Regions from separate parts of the Janthinobacterium lyxosi genome, predicted to be linked through region 2. Evidence: predicted binding sites of a transcription regulator. Region 2 holds the regulator's gene; the other holds the start of a gene.
What was found. Region 2 encodes LexA, which represses DNA repair genes until DNA is damaged. Its sites were predicted from a motif close to ACTGTATNNNNATACAGT; they were not measured.
Positions count from the first base shown of each region.

Region 1: the regulator LexA is predicted to act here: its motif matches at 3,339-3,356, upstream of dinB (DNA polymerase IV).

Region 1 covers NZ_JBNYXM010000015.1:128,176-134,232, reverse strand. The annotation lists gene ACQ4WP_RS17660 (hypothetical protein) at 1-944, opposite strand, end outside; gene ACQ4WP_RS17655 (recombination-associated protein RdgC) at 1,105-2,001, opposite strand; gene dinB (DNA polymerase IV) at 2,119-3,294, opposite strand; gene ACQ4WP_RS17645 (S9 family peptidase) at 3,479-5,650, shown strand; tRNA gene ACQ4WP_RS17640 (tRNA-Val) at 5,749-5,824, shown strand; tRNA gene ACQ4WP_RS17635 (tRNA-Asp) at 5,879-5,955, shown strand.
Region 2 covers NZ_JBNYXM010000003.1:91,774-105,485, reverse strand. The annotation lists gene folC (bifunctional tetrahydrofolate synthase/dihydrofolate synthase) at 68-1,366, shown strand; gene ACQ4WP_RS03825 (SPOR domain-containing protein) at 1,391-2,371, shown strand; gene ACQ4WP_RS03820 (CvpA family protein) at 2,392-2,880, shown strand; gene purF (amidophosphoribosyltransferase) at 2,919-4,442, shown strand; gene ACQ4WP_RS03810 (cystathionine gamma-synthase family protein) at 4,483-5,724, shown strand; gene lexA (transcriptional repressor LexA) at 5,789-6,436, opposite strand; gene rpsF (30S ribosomal protein S6) at 6,712-7,101, shown strand; gene priB (primosomal replication protein N) at 7,122-7,430, shown strand; gene rpsR (30S ribosomal protein S18) at 7,446-7,736, shown strand; gene rplI (50S ribosomal protein L9) at 7,764-8,219, shown strand; gene ACQ4WP_RS03780 (replicative DNA helicase) at 8,365-9,750, shown strand; gene ACQ4WP_RS03775 (DUF47 domain-containing protein) at 9,844-10,470, shown strand; gene ACQ4WP_RS03770 (inorganic phosphate transporter) at 10,511-11,524, shown strand; gene ACQ4WP_RS03765 (group II intron maturase-specific domain-containing protein) at 11,974-12,417, shown strand; gene ACQ4WP_RS03760 (MBL fold metallo-hydrolase) at 12,480-13,376, opposite strand; gene ACQ4WP_RS03755 (GAF and HD-GYP domain-containing protein) at 13,564-13,712, shown strand, end outside.

The DNA.
Region 1 (6,057 bases), on a different contig from region 2:
CTGACATCGCCCTTCTCTGCGGCCCGCAACTGAAACTGGCCCGCAATCTGCAGGCGCTGCATGGTAAAGGTGCTGTAATGCTCGTTCACGCCGACCAGCCCATCGCGCACGCGCCACTCTTGATCGACCACGGACCTTTCCTCAGGCTTGCCGGGCGTTGTCGACTCCTGGGAAAAATGCAGCGTCTTGAAGCGCGGCTGCCAGACAGGCGCCGCCGCCAGGGCCGCTTGCGATGCGGCCAGCACCTGCGGCGGCAACGGTGCATTGTCGAACGCGCCCGTGGCATTCGGGGCCGCCGGATACTCGCTGGCGTCGATGTCGGGACGCGCCTCGCGCAACAGGGTGGCGTCGACACCGCCCTGCAGAGAGCACCCCACGCGCACGACGCCGTCCAGCTCTCCGTGCGGCTCGATCAGGAACACGCGTTCGACCTTGTCGCGCCCGGCCGCCACGCCGGAGGCGGACGCAAACGCCTGCCATGGGCCACCGGGCAGGCGCACCTCGGAGCGCACATATGCGCCATCATCGGCGCGCATGCGCCGGGCATCGTGCAGCAGGGGCTGAAGTTGCCGGTACACCTCGTCGACCTTGCCGGCGACAAGGAAGGCCCAACTGTAATAGTGCCCCAGGCTGCCCAGATCCGACACTTCATCGGTGTAGCCAAGCAAGGTCAAACCGCCAGCGCGCAAGGGAGTGGCAAACAGGATACTGCCGGCCTTGGCCTGATAACGGTTGGGCACCTTGATCCAGCTGGTATCGCCGCGCGTGGCCAACGGCACGCTATCGGCCAAAGCCGCGCCGTCCTGGTGCAAGCTGCGGAAAAAAGAGGCATCGCAAGCACTCAGCTCGCGCAAGGTGGCGTCGGATATTTGCGCCTGGGCGGCGGCCATCTGCATGGCCCCGAGGATAAAGGCGCCGCAACAGCGCTGGAAATACTTGTGCATGAGTTAATGTGGAAATAATTAATGTCAGGATAGTAACGATATCACAGTAATATTATTTCCACATGGAAAATACCTGCACACTATCGCAAGCGGTTTCCCAATACAAAACGGCCCGCTGGGCAATGCCAGCGGGCCATCCGTCACGCATAAATGCTTATGCTTACGCCGTCGCTTCGCCGCCCAGGGCTTCGACCACGTCGGCCATCAGCTTGCTCAGCTCGCCCGTCATCAGCATCACGTCGCCGTCGAAACGCTCGTCGTCGTTCTTCGTGCTCGATTCCGTTTCCTTGATCACGTCCAGCGGCTTGACGCTCTTGATGGCCAGGGACTCCGTCAGCACAAACGAGATCTTGTCGTTCCACGTCATGGCCAGGCGCGTGCACTGCTTGCCGGCGGCGATGTGGCGGCGCACGTCGTCCGCTTCCAAAGTGTGGCGCACATAGCGCACGGTGGCCTTGCTTTCGCCCGTGGCGCGCAATTCCGTGTCCATGTCGACCGTGAAGCCGGCAGGCGCATCATCGGCCTGCAGCCATTCCGTCATCACCGCCACGGGCGAGCGCTGCACGCGCAGGCTTTCCAGCGGCAGTTTGTCGACGGCTTTCAGCAGCAGCTTGATGACTTCATCGGCCTTTGCCGGGCTGGCGGCATCGACCACCAGCCAGCCATTGACAGGGTCGATCCAGGTCCAGACGTTGCTGCGGATGCTGAAGGCGCGCGGCAGCAACTCGTCGGCCACGCGCTCCTTCAATTCCTTCATGGCTTTCTTGCCAGGCGCAAAGCCTTGCGCTTCTTCCATCTCGGCAGCGCGGGCCTTGGCCACCTGGTTGATGACGGTCGCTGGCAGCAGTTTCTTTTCCGTGCCCAGCAAGATCAACATTTGCTTGTTGACAACATGGACCAGGCCGCCGTTCGGGCGTGGCGTATCCCAGCCCTGGCGCATCAGATCCATGCTGGTCGCCGGCGTAAATTTGTTCGAGGACAAGGCCTCTTCCAGTTGTTCTGGCGTATAAGCCCACGGTGCGGGCAGGCGGTAAATCTGAAGATTCTTGAACCACATAGTTTTTTGTCTTCCGTTTGTTTCAGTAGTGCCAGGGGAACGCCATTCTACACTTTCGACGTGAAAATGCCGTCAAAAGCGCAGTCCGGCGCGGTATGTATCTTGTAGGAAACGCCGCTAGAGGCTGGGAAACAGCTCCGCCTGGGCCGGCGCCTGCCGCGTCACCACGGCCGGATCGCACAAGGTCGAGATGCGCACGCCCAGCAGGCGGATTTTCTTTTCAAATGGCACGCGCCGCAGGCAATCGCGGCTGGCGCGCAGGATCGCGGCGGCGTCCGCCGTGGCGCTGGGCAGGGTGATGTCGCGCGTGACGGTGCTGAAATCCTCGAAGCGCAGCTTGATGCCCACCGTGCGCCCCGCCAGTGATTGCTTGTCGAGGTCGCCCGCCACGCGCGTACACAGGCTTTCCAGCTTTTCCGACAGGGTGGCGCGGTCGCGCACCACCTGCAAATCGCGCTCGAACGTCGTTTCGCGGCTGACGGACTTGGTTTCCCGACTCGTCTGCACGGGCCGCTCGTCGATGCCCAGCGCCGCCTGGCGCAGCCAGCCCGTGTACAGGTCGCCGAACTGCGTGCGCAGCATGGCCAGATCGGCTTGCGCCAGTTCACCGATGCTGACAATGCCCAAGGCTTCCAGCTTGGCCGTGGCCTTCGGGCCGATGCCGTTGATCTTTTTCGCCGGCAAGGGCCACACGCGCGTTTCAACATCCTCGGGCGACAACATGGTGAGCCCGTCGGGTTTTTCCAGGTCGGAACAGATTTTTGCCAGCAATTTATTGGGCGCCAGGCCGATCGAGCACGACAGGCCCGTCGCCTCGAACACGGCCGCCTTCAGGCGCGCCGCCATGGCCGGCGCCTGCTCGCCGTATTCGGTCAGGTCGACATAGATTTCATCGATGCCCACGTTCTGGATGATGGGGCACAGATGGGCCACGGCTTGCTTGAAGCGGGCCGAATACTCGCGGTAGGCTTCGAAATCGGCCGGCAGCAAGATGCTGTCGGGCGCCAGCTTGGCCGCCTTCATGATGCCCATGGCGGAAAACACGCCGAACTTACGCGCTGCATAGGTCGACGTGGTGACGACGCCGCGCCCCACGTAATCGCGCATGCGCGCAAACTGCCGCGTGCCATCCTCCAGCAGCACGGGCTGCTCCAGCCGGCCGCCACCGATGACGACGGCTTCGCCGCGCAATTCCGGATACTTCAACAGTTCCACGGAGGCAAAGAAGGCGTCCATGTCCAGGTGGGCAATCCAGCGGCGGGCTTCAGGGAGTGTGGGGGCAGATAGGGTCAAGGGGCACCTCGCGGCGGATCGGCTTGCCTTTATTGCGGCAAGATACTGTGCATGCATACAGTATTGCCGGAAATGGCCACGGATGCAAGATGAAACGAACGCGGCGCGACGGCGGCGGCGATCAGCGGTTGTTTTTCTCAATGGCAAGATTACAATCCTGACACAACTATTCAAAGGAGTCGCCTTGTCCATCACCCATCACGCTTCGCGCCGCCGGCCCGTCTGGTCATCCATCCTGCCGGCCCTGCTACTGTCCACGCTGGCGCCATCCGCGCTGGCCGCCGATGCCACCACTACCGTTGCCACGGCCACCGCGCCTGTCGCCGCCAAGACGGCCTGGCAGGAAACGCGCCACGGCACGGTCGTCACGGACGACTACCGCTGGCTGCAAAAGAAAACCGATCCTGCCGTCATCGATTACCTGAATGCGGAAAACGCCTACACGGCCGCCGTCACGGCCCCGATCCAGCCGCTGGCCGACAAGGTGACTGCGGAAGTCAAGGGCCGCATGCAGGAAGTGGACCTGTCCGTGCCCACGCGCCAAGGTAACTTTTACTATTACACGCGCACGGAAGCGGGCAAGCAATACGCTATCCACTGCCGCCGCCCTGTCGGCGCCAGTGGCGCCTACGATGCGCAGGCGGCCGAAGAGATCTTGCTGGACCAGAATCAATTGGCCGAAGGCCACAAATTCTTTGCCGTGCGCGCGTTTGCCATCAGCCCGAATGAACAATTGCTGGCCTACAGCACCGACACGACGGGTTTCCGCCAGTACGAACTGCACGTCAAGGATTTGAAGACGGGCAAGTTGCTGGGCGACACCATGCCACGCGTCACCTCGCTGGCCTGGGCGGCGGACAATGCCACCCTGATGCTGACCCAGGAAGACGCCACCACCAAGCGCGCGGACCGATTGTTCCGCCTGCCCTTGGGCGGCACGCTGCAGCAGGTCTACCACGAGCCAGTGGAACAGTTCTCCATCGGCGTGAGCCGCACGCACGACAAGCGCTTCTTCGTGCTGACCTCCCGCAGCACGGATACCACCGAAGTACTGCTGTTGCCAACGAGCAAGCCAGAAGGCAATTTCCAGAGCGTGCTGAAACGCGAAAAAGGCCACCGCTACGTCGTCGAGCACCGCGACGGCCAGCTGTATATTCTCACCAACAAGGAGGCGAAGAATTTCCGTGTCGTCAGCGCGCCGCTGTCCGCGCCGCAGCCGAAGAATTGGAAACCCGTCGTGCCGCACAACAAGGACGCCGTGATCCAGTCCATCGACGTGTTCCAGGGCTACCTGGTGGTGATGGAAAAAGCGCGCGCCCTGAACCGCGCGCGCATCTTTGACTTTGCGCAAAAGAATTGGAAGACGGTGCAGTTCGACGACCCCGTCTACCTGGCTACGGCGGCCGGCACGCCGGAATTTTCCGCCACGCAATTTCGCATGTCCTACCAGTCGCCCGTCACGCCGCCCACGGTGATTGACGTCAACATGCAAGACGGCAAGCGCACGGTGCTGAAACAGCAGGAAATCGTCGGCGGCTTTGATGGCAGCCGCTACACCACGCAGCGCTTGTGGGTAAAGGCGCGCGATGGCGTGCAAGTGCCGCTGTGGATCGTCTACAAGAAGGGCGTCAAGCTCGACGGTTCCGCGCCGCTGCTGCTGTACTCGTATGGCTCGTATGGCATTTCCACGGAAGCCAGTTTTGCCATCAGCCGCATCAGCCTGCTGGAGCGGGGCGTCATCTATGCGCAGGCGCATATCCGCGGCGGCACGGACATGGGCGAAGCCTGGCATGAAGACGGCATGCTGATGAAGAAGAAAAACACCTTCAATGACTTCATCGACAGCGCCGACTATCTGGTGCGCGAAAAATGGACCAGCCCGAATCGCCTCATCATCCAGGGCGGCAGCGCGGGCGGCCTCTTGATGGGTGCCGTCGTCAACATGCGCCCCGACCTGTTCCACGCCGTGCACGCGGCCGTGCCGTTTGTCGACGTGATGAATACCATGATGGATGCCAGCCTGCCCCTGACGACGGGCGAATACCTGGAATGGGGCGACCCGAACCAGAAAGCGGCCTACGACTACATGCTCAGCTACTCGCCCTACGACAACATTGCGCGCAAGAATTATCCTGCCATGCTGGTGACGACAGGCCTGAACGACAGCCAGGTCATGTACTGGGAACCGGCCAAGTATGTAGCCAAGCTGCGCACGTATAAAACGGATGGCAATGCGCTGCTGCTGAAAACGAATATGGGCGCCGGCCATGGCGGCGCTTCCGGCCGCTATAACGCCATCGCCGAGAACGCGTTTAATATGGCGTGGATGCTGTCACAGTGGGATATCACGGAATAATGTGAAAAAGCGCTTGCACAAGGATTTCCATCGTCCTATAATAGCGCCTCTTCCAGACGTGGTGACAAACGTCGGGATGGTTTTCTGAGACAAGCAACGGGTGCTTAGCTCAGTTGGTAGAGCGGCGCCCTTACAAGGCGTAGGTCGGGAGTTCGAGCCTCTCAGCACCCACCAAATCAGAAAACTGTCCAGTGCTTCATGGATCAGCAATACAGATCATACGAGCTTGGAGTGGTAGTTCAGTTGGTTAGAATACCGGCCTGTCACGTCGGGGGTCGCGGGTTCGAGTCCCGTCCGCTCCGCCAATAAAAGAAAAGCCCTTTGGTTCCCGGAACCGAAGGGCTTTTCCCATTTCAGAACCAGAAAACACGTCAACACTCCCTCCCTTGAATATTTTTGCCCTTTTC
Region 2 (13,712 bases):
GCGACCCCAGGCCTTGGTTTGGGTTACCTGTCTCATTGCTTCGCGCACTCTAATCAAGAAGTCTCCCATGCAAATCCTCCCCACCACCTTGCCGGACTGGCTCGCCATGCTGGAAACCCGCCATTCGGAAACCCAGATCAACATGGGCCTGGACCGCGTGCAAGCCGTCAAGGCGCGCATGCAGCTGGCTTTTACTTGCCCCGTGATCATGGTGGCGGGCACGAATGGCAAGGGTTCCACCTGCGCCATGCTGGAATCGGTGCTGTTGCGTGCCGGCTACAAAGTGGGGCTGTACATCAAGCCGCATTTTCTCGATTTTAACGAGCGCGCGCGCGTGCTGGGCGAGATGGCCAGCGACGAACAGCTCGTCGCCAGCTTCAACGCGGTCGAGACCGTGCGCGGCGACACGCCGCTGACGTATTTCGAATTCACCACCCTGGCGATTTTGCACCTGCTGTCGCAATCGAACCTGGACGTGGCCATCCTGGAAGTGGGGCTGGGTGGTCGTTTGGACGCGGTCAACGTGATCGACGCCGACGTGGCCATCGTCACCAGCATCGATATCGATCATACGGATTACCTGGGCGACACGCGCGAAGCCATCGGCTTTGAAAAGGCGGGCATCTTCCGACCGGGCAAGGCGGCCATCTGCAGCGACCCTGTGCCGCCGCAGTCCTTGATCGACCATGCCGAGGCCATCGGCGCCGACCTGTGGCTGATGGGCCGCGATTTCAATTATTCGGGCGACAAGCAGCAGTGGAACTATGGCGGGCGCGAGCAGCGCCGCAATTCGCTCGCGTATCCAAGCTTGCGCGGCGCCAACCAGATCCTCAATGCGACGGCCGTGCTGGCCGCGCTGGAAGTGCTGAAGCTGACACTGCCCGTGGGCGCGCAGGAAGTGCGCACTGGCCTGGTGACGGTGGAATTGCCTGGCCGCTTCCAGGTCTTGCCTGGCCGCCCCAGCGTGATCCTCGATGTGGCGCACAACCCGCACGCGGCCTCAGCGCTGAACCAGAACCTGGGCAATATGGGCTATCACCCGTACACCTATGCCGTGTTCGGCTCCATGCAGGACAAGGATATCGATGGCGTACTGGCCGCGATGAGCGAACATGTCGATCACTGGTGCCTGACGGGCTTGCCTTCGCCGCGCGCGGCGACGGCTTCCGAGCTGGCCGCCAAGGTGCAGATCATGCTGGAAGATAAGCCCGACAGCAGCGAACATACTGTGTCTATTTTCGATGATCCGGCACAAGCTTTTGCAAATGCAATGAGCCGGGCCGGTGAGAATGATAGAATTGTGGTCTTTGGTTCTTTCCTCACCGTCGCCGGCGTGATGAAGGCCCGAAAATCCTCACTTCACTGAAACGCACTCGACTGAAAATCACGCATGGGCTTGTTCTCGAAACTGTTTAAAAACAAGCAAGAATCCTCTGGCGAAGACAGCGGCTTTTATGTCCCTGGCGAAGCACAGTCGCCGACCCGCAAACGATCCGCCAACACCTCCGGTGGCGGCGGATCGCGCCGTGGCGGCAAGGAAGCGCCGGACCCGGTCTTGCCTGAAAAAAAGCGCGCACGCCGCCGTCTGGTCGGGGCCATCGCCCTGGCCCTGGGCGTGGCTGTCGGCTTGCCGATGCTGCTCGATTCCGAGCCGAAGGCGCCCTTCAACGATATCGCCATCGATATTCCATCGAAGGAAAAGGCTGCGCCCGCACCGGCACCCGTGCCGGCTGCCCCGGCCCAGGCCGCAGCGAATGGCCTGGACCAGTCCGAGGAAATCATCGACACGCCCCTGCCGCCAGCGGCCAGGCCCACGCCGGCACCGGCACCCGTGCTGGCGGCCGTCCAGCCTGCGCCTGCCAAGCCGGCCTATGTGGAACCGAAACCCGAGCCCAAGCCGGAGTCCAAGCCTGTCAAGGTGGAGCCAAAACCCGAGGCTAAGCACGAAACCAAGCCTGAGCCGAAACACGAGCCCAAGCCTGAGCCGAAGCATGAAGTAAAGCCGGAAGCCAAGCCTGAGGCTAAGCCTGCCAAGCCGGCGCAATCTGCCGACGATGCGGCGCGCGCCATGGCGATTCTGGAAGGCAAGCCACTCGACAAGCCGCAAGAAAAAGCACAAGACAAGGCCCACGACGCCGGCAACGGCAAGTTCGTGGTGCAGGTGGCAGCCCTGGCGACGCAGGACAAGGTCGATGAATTGCAGGACAAGCTGCGCGAAGCGGGCATCAAATCCTATACGCAGAAAGTCTCCAGCCCGGCGGGCGAGCGTATCCGCGTGCGCGTGGGGCCGTTCGGCAACCGCGAAGAGGCCGAAAAGACCCGCGCCAAGCTGCAAAAGCTGGGCCTGGGCGGCAGCCTGGTGCCGGCGTGATGTTGCAAGGCTGAGCGCGCGTGACGATCTTCGATTATCTGGTGCTGTTCGTGCTGGTGACGTCCGTGCTGATCAGCATGATGCGCGGCCTGGTCAAGGAAATACTGTCATTGGTCAGCTGGATTGTGGCTTTCGTCATTGCCAACGCGTATGGCGCCACCCTGGCGAAATTCCTGCCGGAAGCCGTGCCGGGCGAAGCCGTCCGCCTGCTGCTGGCCTTCGTGGTGCTGTTCATCGGCGTGCGCATTTTGATGGGATTGCTGTCCATGACGATCGACGCACTGGTCAAGGTGACGGGCCTGAGCCTGGCCGACCGCACCCTGGGCAGCCTGTTCGGCGTGGCGCGGGGCCTTGTGATCGTGCTGACCGCCGTCATCTTGTGTGGCATGACGTCCATACCGCAGCAGCCATTCTGGAAAAATGCCCTGCTCAGCCCGCTCGCGGAGCAGGGCGCGCGTGCCATCAAGCCTTATCTGCCTGCCGCTTACGCGCAGCATGTGAAATTTTGAATTTTTTTAAAATCAGTAGCACAGTTTAGGAGCACACCATGTGTGGCATCGTCGGCGTCGTTTCCCATCAACCTGTCAATCAATTGCTCTATGATGCATTGTTGCTTTTGCAGCATCGCGGTCAGGACGCGGCAGGGATTGCGACCAATCACAGCAGTATGTTTTCCATGCACAAGGCCAATGGCCTCGTGCGTGACGTCTTCCGTACGCGCAACATGCGTTCGCTGCAAGGCACGACGGGCATCGGCCATTGCCGCTACCCGACGGCCGGTTCGTCGAGCGAAGAGGAAGCACAGCCGTTTTATGTGAATGCACCGTTTGGTATCACCCTGGCGCACAATGGCAACCTGACCAACTGGGAACAGTTGAAACAGGAAATGTTCAAGAACGACCGCCGCCACATCAATACCGATTCCGATTCGGAAGTGCTGCTCAACGTGCTGGCGCATGAAATCCAGGAAGCGACGACGGGCCTGAACCTGGACCCGGAAGCCATCTTCAAGGCTATCACCGTGCTGAACCGCCGCGTCAAGGGCGGCTACGCTGCCGTCGCGCAAATCGCCGGCGTGGGCTTGCTGGCCTTCCGCGACCCGCACGGCATCCGTCCGCTATGCCTGGGCATCAATGAAACGGAGCAGGGTCCTGAATACCTGATCGCCTCCGAATCCGTGGCCCTGGAAGGTATGGGTTTCCGCTTCGTGCGCGACATCGGTCCCGGCGAAGCCGTCTTCATCGATGCCGACAAGAAATTGCACAGCGCCCAGTGCGCCGACAATGCTAGCCTGAATCCCTGCGTCTTCGAATTCGTCTACCTGGCCCGTCCCGACTCCGTCATCGACGGTGCCTCGGTGTACGCCACGCGCCTGAAAATGGGCGAATACCTGGCTGAAAAGATCCGTGCCGAATTGCCTGACGTGCATATCGACGTGGTCATGCCAATTCCCGATTCCTCGCGTCCGGCCGCCATCCAGCTGGCACTGGCGCTGAACCTGGAATACCGCGAAGGCTTCATCAAGAACCGCTACATCGGCCGTACCTTCATCATGCCGGGCCAGGCGGCGCGCAAGAAATCCGTGCGCCAGAAGCTCAACGCGATTCCATCCGAATTCAAGGATAAAGTGGTGTTGCTGGTCGACGATTCCATCGTGCGCGGCACCACCAGCCGTGAAATCGTGCAGATGGCGCGTGAAGCGGGTGCGAAGAAAGTCATCTTCGCCTCGGCCGCGCCACCGGTGATCTACCCGAACGTGTATGGCATCGACATGCCGACGCGCGACGAACTGATCGCCTACGGCCGCACGACGGAAGAAGTGTGCCGCGAAATTACGGCCGATTACCTGGTATACCAGGATATCGGCGCGCTCAAGCAGGCGATTGCCGATGTCAATCCGGCACTGACGAACTTCGAGGCCTCGTGCTTCGATGGCGTGTACGTGACGGGCGACGTGTCGCAGGAATACCTGGACCGCCTGGAATATGCGCGCCACCATCCGAAGGCGGCAGCGCCCGAAGATACGCCACGTTCCCAGCTGAACCTGAACCTGGCGACAACGGAAGCATAAGTAACCTGCCCGGCCTGCGCCGGGTTTTTTTTCTGCGATCATGAACGATAAAAAAAACTACGGCTTTACCACCACCATCCTGCATAACGACCGTCGCAAGGGCATCGAACATGGCTCGCTGCACAAGCCTGTGCATACCTCCGTCGCGTTCGGCTACGGCGATGCGCGCCAGCTCGCTTCCGTGTTCCAGGGCAAGGAGCCGGGCTTTCGCTATGGCCGCCAGGGCAATCCGACCGTTTCCGCGCTGGAAGACAAGGTCAACAAGATGGAAGACGGCGTGGCGACCCTGTGCTTCGCCACCGGCATGGGCGCCATCGGCGCCGTAGTGCAATCCTTGCTACGCGCGGGCGACCATGTGGTGTCGTCGGCTTTTCTGTTTGGCAATACCAACAGCCTGTGGCAAACGGTGACGGGGCAGGGCATCGCCGTGTCGTTTGTCGATGCTACCGATGTGGCCAACGTGGCCGCCGCCATCACGCCGGCCACGCGCATCGTGTTCGTGGAAACCATCGCCAATCCGCGCACGCAGATCGCCGACCTGGCGAAGATCGGCGCGCTGTGCAAGGAACGTGGCATCTTGTATATCGTCGACAACACCATGACGACGCCGTACCTGTTCCGCCCGAAAGCGGTGGGCGCGGGCCTGGTAGTCAATGCGTTGACCAAATCCATCGGCGGCCACGGCAATGCGCTGGGTGGCAGCTTGACGGACACGGGCGTGTTCGACTGGAAGCAGTACCCGAACATTTTCGAGAATTACAAGAAGGCGGCGCCCGCGCAGTGGGGTATCGCGCAAATCCGCGCCAAGGCCTTGCGCGACTTTGGCGCCTCGCTGGGACCGGAAGCGGCGCACCATATCGCTGTCGGCGCGGAAACCATGGCCTTGCGCATGGAGCGCACCTGCTCGAACGCCCTGGCGCTGGCCACCATGCTGGCCGCCGACCCGCGCGTGGCTGCCGTGCATTACCCGGGCTTGATGTCGCACCCGCAGCATGCGCTGGCGAGCGACTTGTTCCGCAGCTATGGTTCCCTGTTCAGCTTTGAGCTGACAGACGGCATCGACTGCTTCGATTTCCTCAATCGTCTCAATCTTGCCATTCCAGCGAGCAACCTCGGCGACACGCGCACCCTGGTCATTCCCGTCGCCCACACGATTTTCTACGAGATGGGTGCCGAGCGCCGCGCCAGCATGGGCATTGCCGAATCGCTGATCCGCGTGTCCGTCGGTATCGAGGACGAAGCTGATTTATTGGAAGACTTCCGCCAGGCGCTGGACGCATAACAAGCCGCGCAAATGAAAAGGGCCGCAACAGTCATGCTGTTGCGGCCCTTTGTATGTTGAATGCTTAATGCCAGCTGCGCATCAGTCCGACGGCCAGGCCTTCCAGGGCGAATTCATCTTCCGGCGACACGGTAATGACCTTGAAATCGGGGTTTTCCGGCAGCAGTTCGATGACCGAACCCGTTTTCCTGTAGCGCTTGACGGTGACTTCGTCGCCGATGCGGGCGACGACGATCTGGCCGTTCTTGGCGCTATCGACTTTCTTGACGGCCAACAAATCGCCATCCATGATGCCGGCGTCGCGCATGGACCAGCCGCGTACCTTCAGCAGGAAGTCGGGCTTGGCCGAAAACAGGGCCGGGTCCACGTTGTAGCTCGCTTCCAGGTTTTCCTGTGCCAGGATGGGCGAGCCGGCAGCCACGCGGCCGATCAGCGGCAGCGACATCAGCAGTGCTGCCGGCACCTTCGACGGTAGCGTGTCGGCGGCTGCACTTGCCGCCGCACCGATCAGGCGGATGCCGCGCGAGGTGCCGGGCGAAATCTCGATCGCGCCCTTGCGGGCCAGGGCTTGCAAATGCTCTTCGGCCGCATTGGCCGATTTGAAACCCAATTCATTGGCGATTTCGGCACGGGTCGGAGGGAAGCCCGTATTTTCAATCGCGTCCTTGATCAGGTTCAGGATTTGTTCTTGTCGTGCTGTCAGCTTGATCATGAGCGGTGGGTGCATACTAAAATGCTGTCTATATGAACAGTCTGTATTTTTGTACAGTATCGCCCACTATGCAAGGGGATTTCCGTGTTTTCGGCGAATTTCGCAAGAAATACTTGTCCGCGGGCGGAAAGCATGGTGGCGCACGGGCTTTCCGGGCGCTTGTGGAAGGAATGATTGAAACGTTTGCAAAAGGCGGTTATAATCTCCGGCTGACCTTCCCACACCCGTCTTGACGCCGGGGTGGGCGATTATCAATCCGACCTGAAGGAGTTTGCATGCGTCATTATGAAATAGTCTTTATCGTCCATCCGGACCAAAGCGAGCAAGTGCCCGCGATGATCGAACGCTACAAAGCCAGCGTAACCACCCGCGGCGGTTCGGTTCACCGCGTGGAAGATTGGGGCCGCCGTCAAATGGCTTACTCGATCCAAAAGCTGCCTAAAGCACACTACATCTGCCTGAACATCGAATGCGACAACGAGACCCTGGTCGAGTTGGAAACAGCATTCAAATTCAATGATGCCGTGTTGCGTCACCTGACCGTTAAAATGAAGAAAGCTGAAACAGCTCCTTCGCCGATGATGAAATCGGTACAACGCGAAGACGCGGCCAAAAGCCACCGCACCGAAGCACCAGCAGCCGCTCCAGCCGCCGCCGCAGCTTAATTCTTGACCAGGATCGTGCGCTGAACCAGCTACAAGTAACCGCCATCATTGCCGAGCGCGAAATATTGCGCTATACCCCGGCAGGGCTGCCGATTGTGAATGCAGTACTGCAACACAGTTCGCAGCAGATGGAAGCAGGGATTGCCCGTTTGACCGAGTTTGATGTTGCCGCGCTAGCCGCTGGTGAAATATCAGGCCGGTTCAGCCAGGCAAGCTTGGGCGGGGTCTATCAGTTCACGGGTTTCCTGGCCAGGAAGAGCCGCAACAGCAAGAGTTTGGTGTTTCACATCATTGATTTTAGTGCAGTCACTTTGACTAGCGCATTTTAGATACAGGAGCCTGACATGGCATTCGGTAAAAAGTTCGACAAAAATAAGCTCAAGCTTAAAGAAAAACGCAAACAGCAAAATCCGTTGTTCAAACGCAAGAAGTTCTGCCGCTTCACCGCAGCTCACGTTGAGCAAGTCGACTACAAAGACGTCGACACGCTGAAAGACTTCGTCCAAGAAAACGGCAAGATCATGCCAGCACGCCTGACCGGTACCAAAGCGCACTACCAGCGCCAAGTCGACACCGCAATCAAGCGCGCTCGCTTCCTCGCGCTGCTGCCATACACCGATCTGCACCACGCTTAATCGGTCAGATATTCCTGGAGAAGAACTATGCAAATCATTCTGTTAGAAAAAGTTGTTAACGTCGGCAACCTCGGCGAAGTCGTCAAAGTCAAAGACGGTTACGCACGTAACTTCCTGATCCCGCAACGCCTGGCACGTCGTGCTACGGCAACCGCTGTGGCTGAATTCGAAGTCAAGCGCGCCGAACTGGAAAAAGCTGCTGCCGCCAAACTGGCCGCATCGCAAGCCCAGGGCGAAAAACTGAGCGGCCTGACCGTTCAAGTTGCTCAAAAAGCTGGCGTCGATGGCCGTCTGTTCGGTTCCGTTACCAACTTCGACATCGCTGAAGCGCTGACCAAGCAAGGTTTTGCTGTTGAAAAAGCACAAATCCGCATGCCTACCGGCCCGCTGAAGATCGTTGGCGAGCACAACGTTTCGGTTGCTCTGCACACCGACGTGGTCGTGGAAGTTGTTATCGCTGTCGTTCCAGACGCGAACGCGTAATCGTCTGCGGGCCTGGCCCGCAAGCGCTACCGTACTGTCAAGCATGATGAAAAGCCGGGTTCGCCCGGCTTTTTTGTGGCCTTTTTTTCGCTCAATTTCAGCCCTTTATTTTTGCCAGCACGCCGAAGCGGGTATAATTCGCGCCATGAACGCCCCCTCTGATCCGCAACTAGATTCCCTCCGTATTCCGCCGCATTCGATCGAAGCAGAACAATCCGTTATCGGTGGTCTGCTGCGCGACAATGCAGCATATGACCGCATCGCCGACTTCATGCATGCGGAGGATTTCTATCGCTATGACCATCGCATCATCTTCGAGCAAATCGTCAAGATGATTAACGGCTCCAGGCCAGCCGATGTCATTACTGTTTTTGAAACCCTGACCCAGCTCGGCAAGGCCGATGATGTGGGCGGACTCGCTTACCTGAACGCCATGGCGCAAAACACGCCATCGGCCGCGAACATCCGGCGTTACGCCGAGATCGTGCGCGACCGCGGCGTGCTGCGTAAACTCATCACCGTCGCCGACGATATTTCCGGCACGGCCTTCAGCCCGCAAGGCAAGGAAGTCAAGCAGATGCTTGACGAGGCCGAGTCGAAGATCTTCGCCATCGCCGAAGAAGGCGCGCGCGGCGCCCAGGGCTGGACCGCCATCCAGCCCCTGCTGACGCAGGTGGTCGAGCGCATTGACGAACTGTACAGCCGCGACAACCAGAGTGAAATCACGGGCGTGCCCACCGGTTTCATCGACCTGGACCGCATGACCTCCGGTCTGCAGCCGGGCGACCTGGTGATCGTGGCGGGCCGTCCTTCGATGGGCAAGACGGCGTTTTCCGTCAACATCGGCGAAAACGTGGCCATCGACAGCGGCTTGCCCGTGGCCGTGTTCTCGATGGAGATGGGCGGCGCCCAGCTGGCCATGCGTATGCTCGGCTCCGTCGGGCAGCTCGACCAGCACCGCCTGCGCACGGGCCGCCTGAATGATGAAGACTGGCCACGCCTGACGAATGCGATTCAAAAGATGAACGACGCGCAGTTGTACATCGATGAAACGCCGGCGCTCAATTCCATCGAATTGCGCGCCCGCTCGCGCCGTTTGTCGCGTCAATGCGGCAAGCTGGGCCTGATCATCGTCGATTACTTGCAGCTGATGTCGGCCAATTCCCCTGGCGATAACCGCGCCACGGAGATTTCCGAGATTTCGCGGGGCTTGAAAGGGCTGGCGAAAGAACTCGGTTGTCCCGTGATCGCGCTGTCACAGCTGAACCGCTCGCTGGAGCAACGCCCGAACAAGCGTCCCGTGATGTCGGACTTGCGCGAATCGGGCGCTATTGAGCAGGATGCCGACGTGATCCTGTTCATTTACCGTGACGAGGTGTATAACCCCGACTCGCCAGACAAGGGAACGGCCGAAATCATCATCGGTAAACAACGTAACGGTCCGATCGGCAGCATTCGCCTCACCTTCATGGGGCAGTACACCAAATTTGGCAATTACAGTGGTGGCCTGGCGCTTTACCAAGGCGACTAAGACTCAGCAGCACTGATATTCCATTGGCCGCCCCCTCATACGGGGCGGCTTTCTGTAGTAAATAACACGACTCAATGCTTAACGGAGAATGACATGTTTGGACGCTTGATGCCCACTGAGGGCAAGTTTTTTGAATTGTTTAACCAGCACGCGGAACTGTGCGTGAAGGGCGCTAAAGAAATGCTCGGCCTGATGACCAATTTCGACGACCTGGAAAACCGCGTACATGCGATCGAAAGCATCGAGAAACAGGCGGACAAAGTCACCTACGCCACCGTGGAAATGCTGCACAAGACCTTCATCACGCCGATCGACCGCGACGACATCCATCAACTGATCACGCGCCAGGACGACATCCTCGACTTGCTGGAAGACGCGGCGCAAACCGTTTCGCTGTACGACCTGAAAGCCGTCACGCCGGAAGCCAAGCGCCTGGCCGAACTGGTGCTGGCCTGTACCGAAAAAGTGCGCGACGCCGTCGCCATGCTGCACAACATGGACAACTCGCGCAAGATTGTCGCCATCTGCGAAGAGATCGACCGCCTGGAATCGGACGCCGACCACGTGATGCGCGCCGCCATGTCCAAACTGTTCCGCGACGAACCGGACGTGCGCAACTTGATCAAGATGAAAGCGATCTACGAAATTCTGGAAACCGTGACCGACCGTTGCGAAGATGTGTCCAATATTATCGAAGGCATCATCGTCGAAAACGCTTAATCGGCGTCTGTCCTGAATCAGAATCAGAAAAGAAAAATACATGCAAACCCTCCAAATGAGCATTTACGTGCTAGGCCTGCTTGTCCTCCTGGCGCTGCTATTTGACTTCATGAACGGCTTCCACGATGCCGCCAACGCGATCGCCACGGTGGTCTCGACGGGTGTATTGAAACCGCAGACCGCGGTTGCCATGGCTGCCACTTTCAACTTCGTCGCCATTTTTGTGTTCCACCAGCTGACCGTGGCCGCCACTGTGGGCAAGGGCACCATCGACCCCACGGTGATCGACCAGTATGTGATCTTTGGCGCGCTGATGGGCGCCATCGTCTGGAACCTCGTTACCTGGTACTACGGCATTCCATCGTCGTCCTCGCACGCCCTGATCGGCGGCCTGGTGGGCGCCGCCGTCGCCAAGTCGGGCACGGGCGCGCTGATTTCGGCCGGCCTGTGGAAAATCGTGCTGTTCATCGTGCTCTCGCCGGTGCTGGGCTTTATCTTCGGTTCCATCATGATGTTGCTCGTGTCGTGGATATTTGTGCGTTCGACGCCGCGCAAGGTCGATAAATGGTTCCGCCGCCTGCAACTGGTGTCGGCGGCGGCGTACAGCCTGGGCCACGGCGGCAACGATGCGCAAAAGACCATCGGCATCATCTGGATGCTGCTGATCGCCGCCGGCTACTCGAGCGCCTCGGACGCCATGCCGCCGCTGTGGGTCATCATCTCGTGCTACACGGCCATCAGTTTCGGCACCCTATTCGGTGGCTGGCGCATCGTCAAGACCATGGGCCAGAAGATCACCAAGCTCAAACCGGTGGGCGGCTTTTGCGCCGAAACGGGCGGCGCCATCACGCTGTTCATTTCGACGGCAATGGGCATTCCCGTGTCGACCACGCATACCATCACGGGCGCCATCGTCGGCGTCGGCTCGGCGCAGAAAATGTCGGCCGTACGCTGGGGCGTGGCGGGCAACATCGTCTGGGCCTGGGTCTTCACGATTCCCGCATCCGCGTTTGTTGCCGCAGTCGCCTGGTGGATTGGCCACCATATAATGTAATGGATAGCCAACGCCAGTAAAAAGGGAGCCTTGCGGCTCCCTTTTTTATGGTGCGCCCGGCAGGGCGCACTTACTTGGAGGTGCAAGTCCTCTACTCGCCCGACAAGGGGAAGAGTTAGCCGAACGGCAAGGGTGTCGCGGGCGACTGCGAATCTGGAGGAAGCCGAAGGCAAAGCGCTGGCCTGACGAACAGGAAGCGGATACGAGGCGGCGCAGCCGGGTGAGGTGTCCATTAGCACCAAAGCCCGAAACTTGTACGGAAGGCTGCGACGTAGATCCGACAGGCATAAGCGTGAAGGTGAGTGCGCAATACCCGGGGAGATCTGCATGCATGCCTTGTGCTACCGATACCGGGAGGTGTCGGGATGCGTATGCAGAAGTCAGCAGGGGGCATAGTAGGTCGAGGGCAAGGCGGTGAGCCGAAGAGAATCTGACCGAAGGCCTGAACATTGAACAACGCGATTAGGACATTCGACCTCGATGCAAACCGACGACGCAACAAGGCAGGCAAAGTGCGGGACATCGTCGTCGGGAATACTTCGCGTAACCTCGTCGCCACGATCAACGAGCTGAACCCTGTGCTGCGCGGCTGGACATCCTACTTCAGGCTGACCGAGGTGAAAGGTGCGTTGCAGGACTTGGATGGGTGGATTCGCCGTAAGCTGCGCTGCCTGTTATGGCGCCAATGGAAATACCCGGCGACCCGTAACAAGAGGCTGCAAGCGCGCGGACTGGATGCGATGCGGGCATGGAAATCGGCAAGCAACGGACGGGGCCCATGGTGGAACGCCGGAGCAAGCCACATGAACGCGGCGTATCCCAAGAAGACGTTCGACGCGCTAGGGTTAGTTTCGCTGCTGGACACCCAGCAGCGCTTCCAGCTTGTGAAATGAACCGCCGTATGCGGAACCGCACGTACGGTGGTGTGAGAGGGCGACGGGGGTAACTCCCCTACTCAATCGCCGGCCAGTTCCATCGTCAGCCCTTCATAGGCGAGGAACACCTGCAGGCCGTCCAGGCGGCTCGCATAGCGGCCCATCACGTCGGCAAACACGGCTTCGAGCTGCTCGTCGCTGCGGGTCGGCTCGTGGTGGGTGCAGTACAGGCGCCGCGCGCCGCAGCGCAGGGCCAGGTCGAAGGCGGCGTCGAAGGTGCCGTGGCCCCAGCCCTGCTTGGCCGGGTACTCCTCGCGCGTGTACGAGCAATCCATGATCAGCGCATCGACGCCGGCGACCGCTGCGTCGATGCCGGCCTGGCGCTGCACATTGCGCTGCGCGCAGGCCGCATGGTCGGCATGGCCGGGTGGATGCAGGTTGTAGAACGGTTCATGGTCGCCGCTGAAAAACAGCGAGGCGCCGCCGCAGTCGATGCGGTAGCCCAGATTGACCACGGGATGGTTCATTTCCGCGCCGCGCACACATGCACCTCCCACCTCGACGGCTTCGCCGGGCGCCAGGGTGCGGTACTCGATGCAGGCCGCCATGGCCGCTTCGCTGACGGGAAAATAGCTGTCTTGCAGCTGCACAGCCATCACGTGCTCGATGCCCCTTCCGGCGACGGCATCGTGCGCGCCATGCAGGCGCATGCGGTTGCCGGCCACGAACAGGGGGCTAAACATGGGCAGGCCGTGGATGTGGTCCCAGTGGCTGTGCGTGATGAAGACGTGCGCGTCGACGGGCAGGCCGGGCGGCAGTTGCTGCGCCAGCGAAAAGATGCCGCTGCCCGCATCGAGGATGATCAGGCTGTCGTTGTCGGTGCGCACTTCGATGCAGGTGGTGTTGCCGCCATAGCGCGCCGTGCGCGGGCCGGGGGAGGGGATGGAGCCGCGCACGCCCCTGAACGTGAATTTCATTCAGTACCTTGTTACGGTGTAATTATTGTTGATTCTATTCTAATTAATGAGATTGGCGGCAACATTTATGTGTGTTGCTATACGGAAAGTTATTTCATTTTGTTGCAACTAAGTAATGTACAGTGCGCAGGGTGGCCGTTACACTGGCGCTTGCCGACTTCCCTTTCCTTACCTGATTGCCGCCAACATGCCTCAGTTGCACCCTGAGAAAATCGCCCACAGACTGGAGCAATTGACTGAACTCAGTGTCGCGCTCGGCCACGGCCTGGGCGGCGAGGGACACGATATCGGCGCGCTGTTGCAGCGCATCGTGCTGCTGGCAAAAAGCATGAGCGG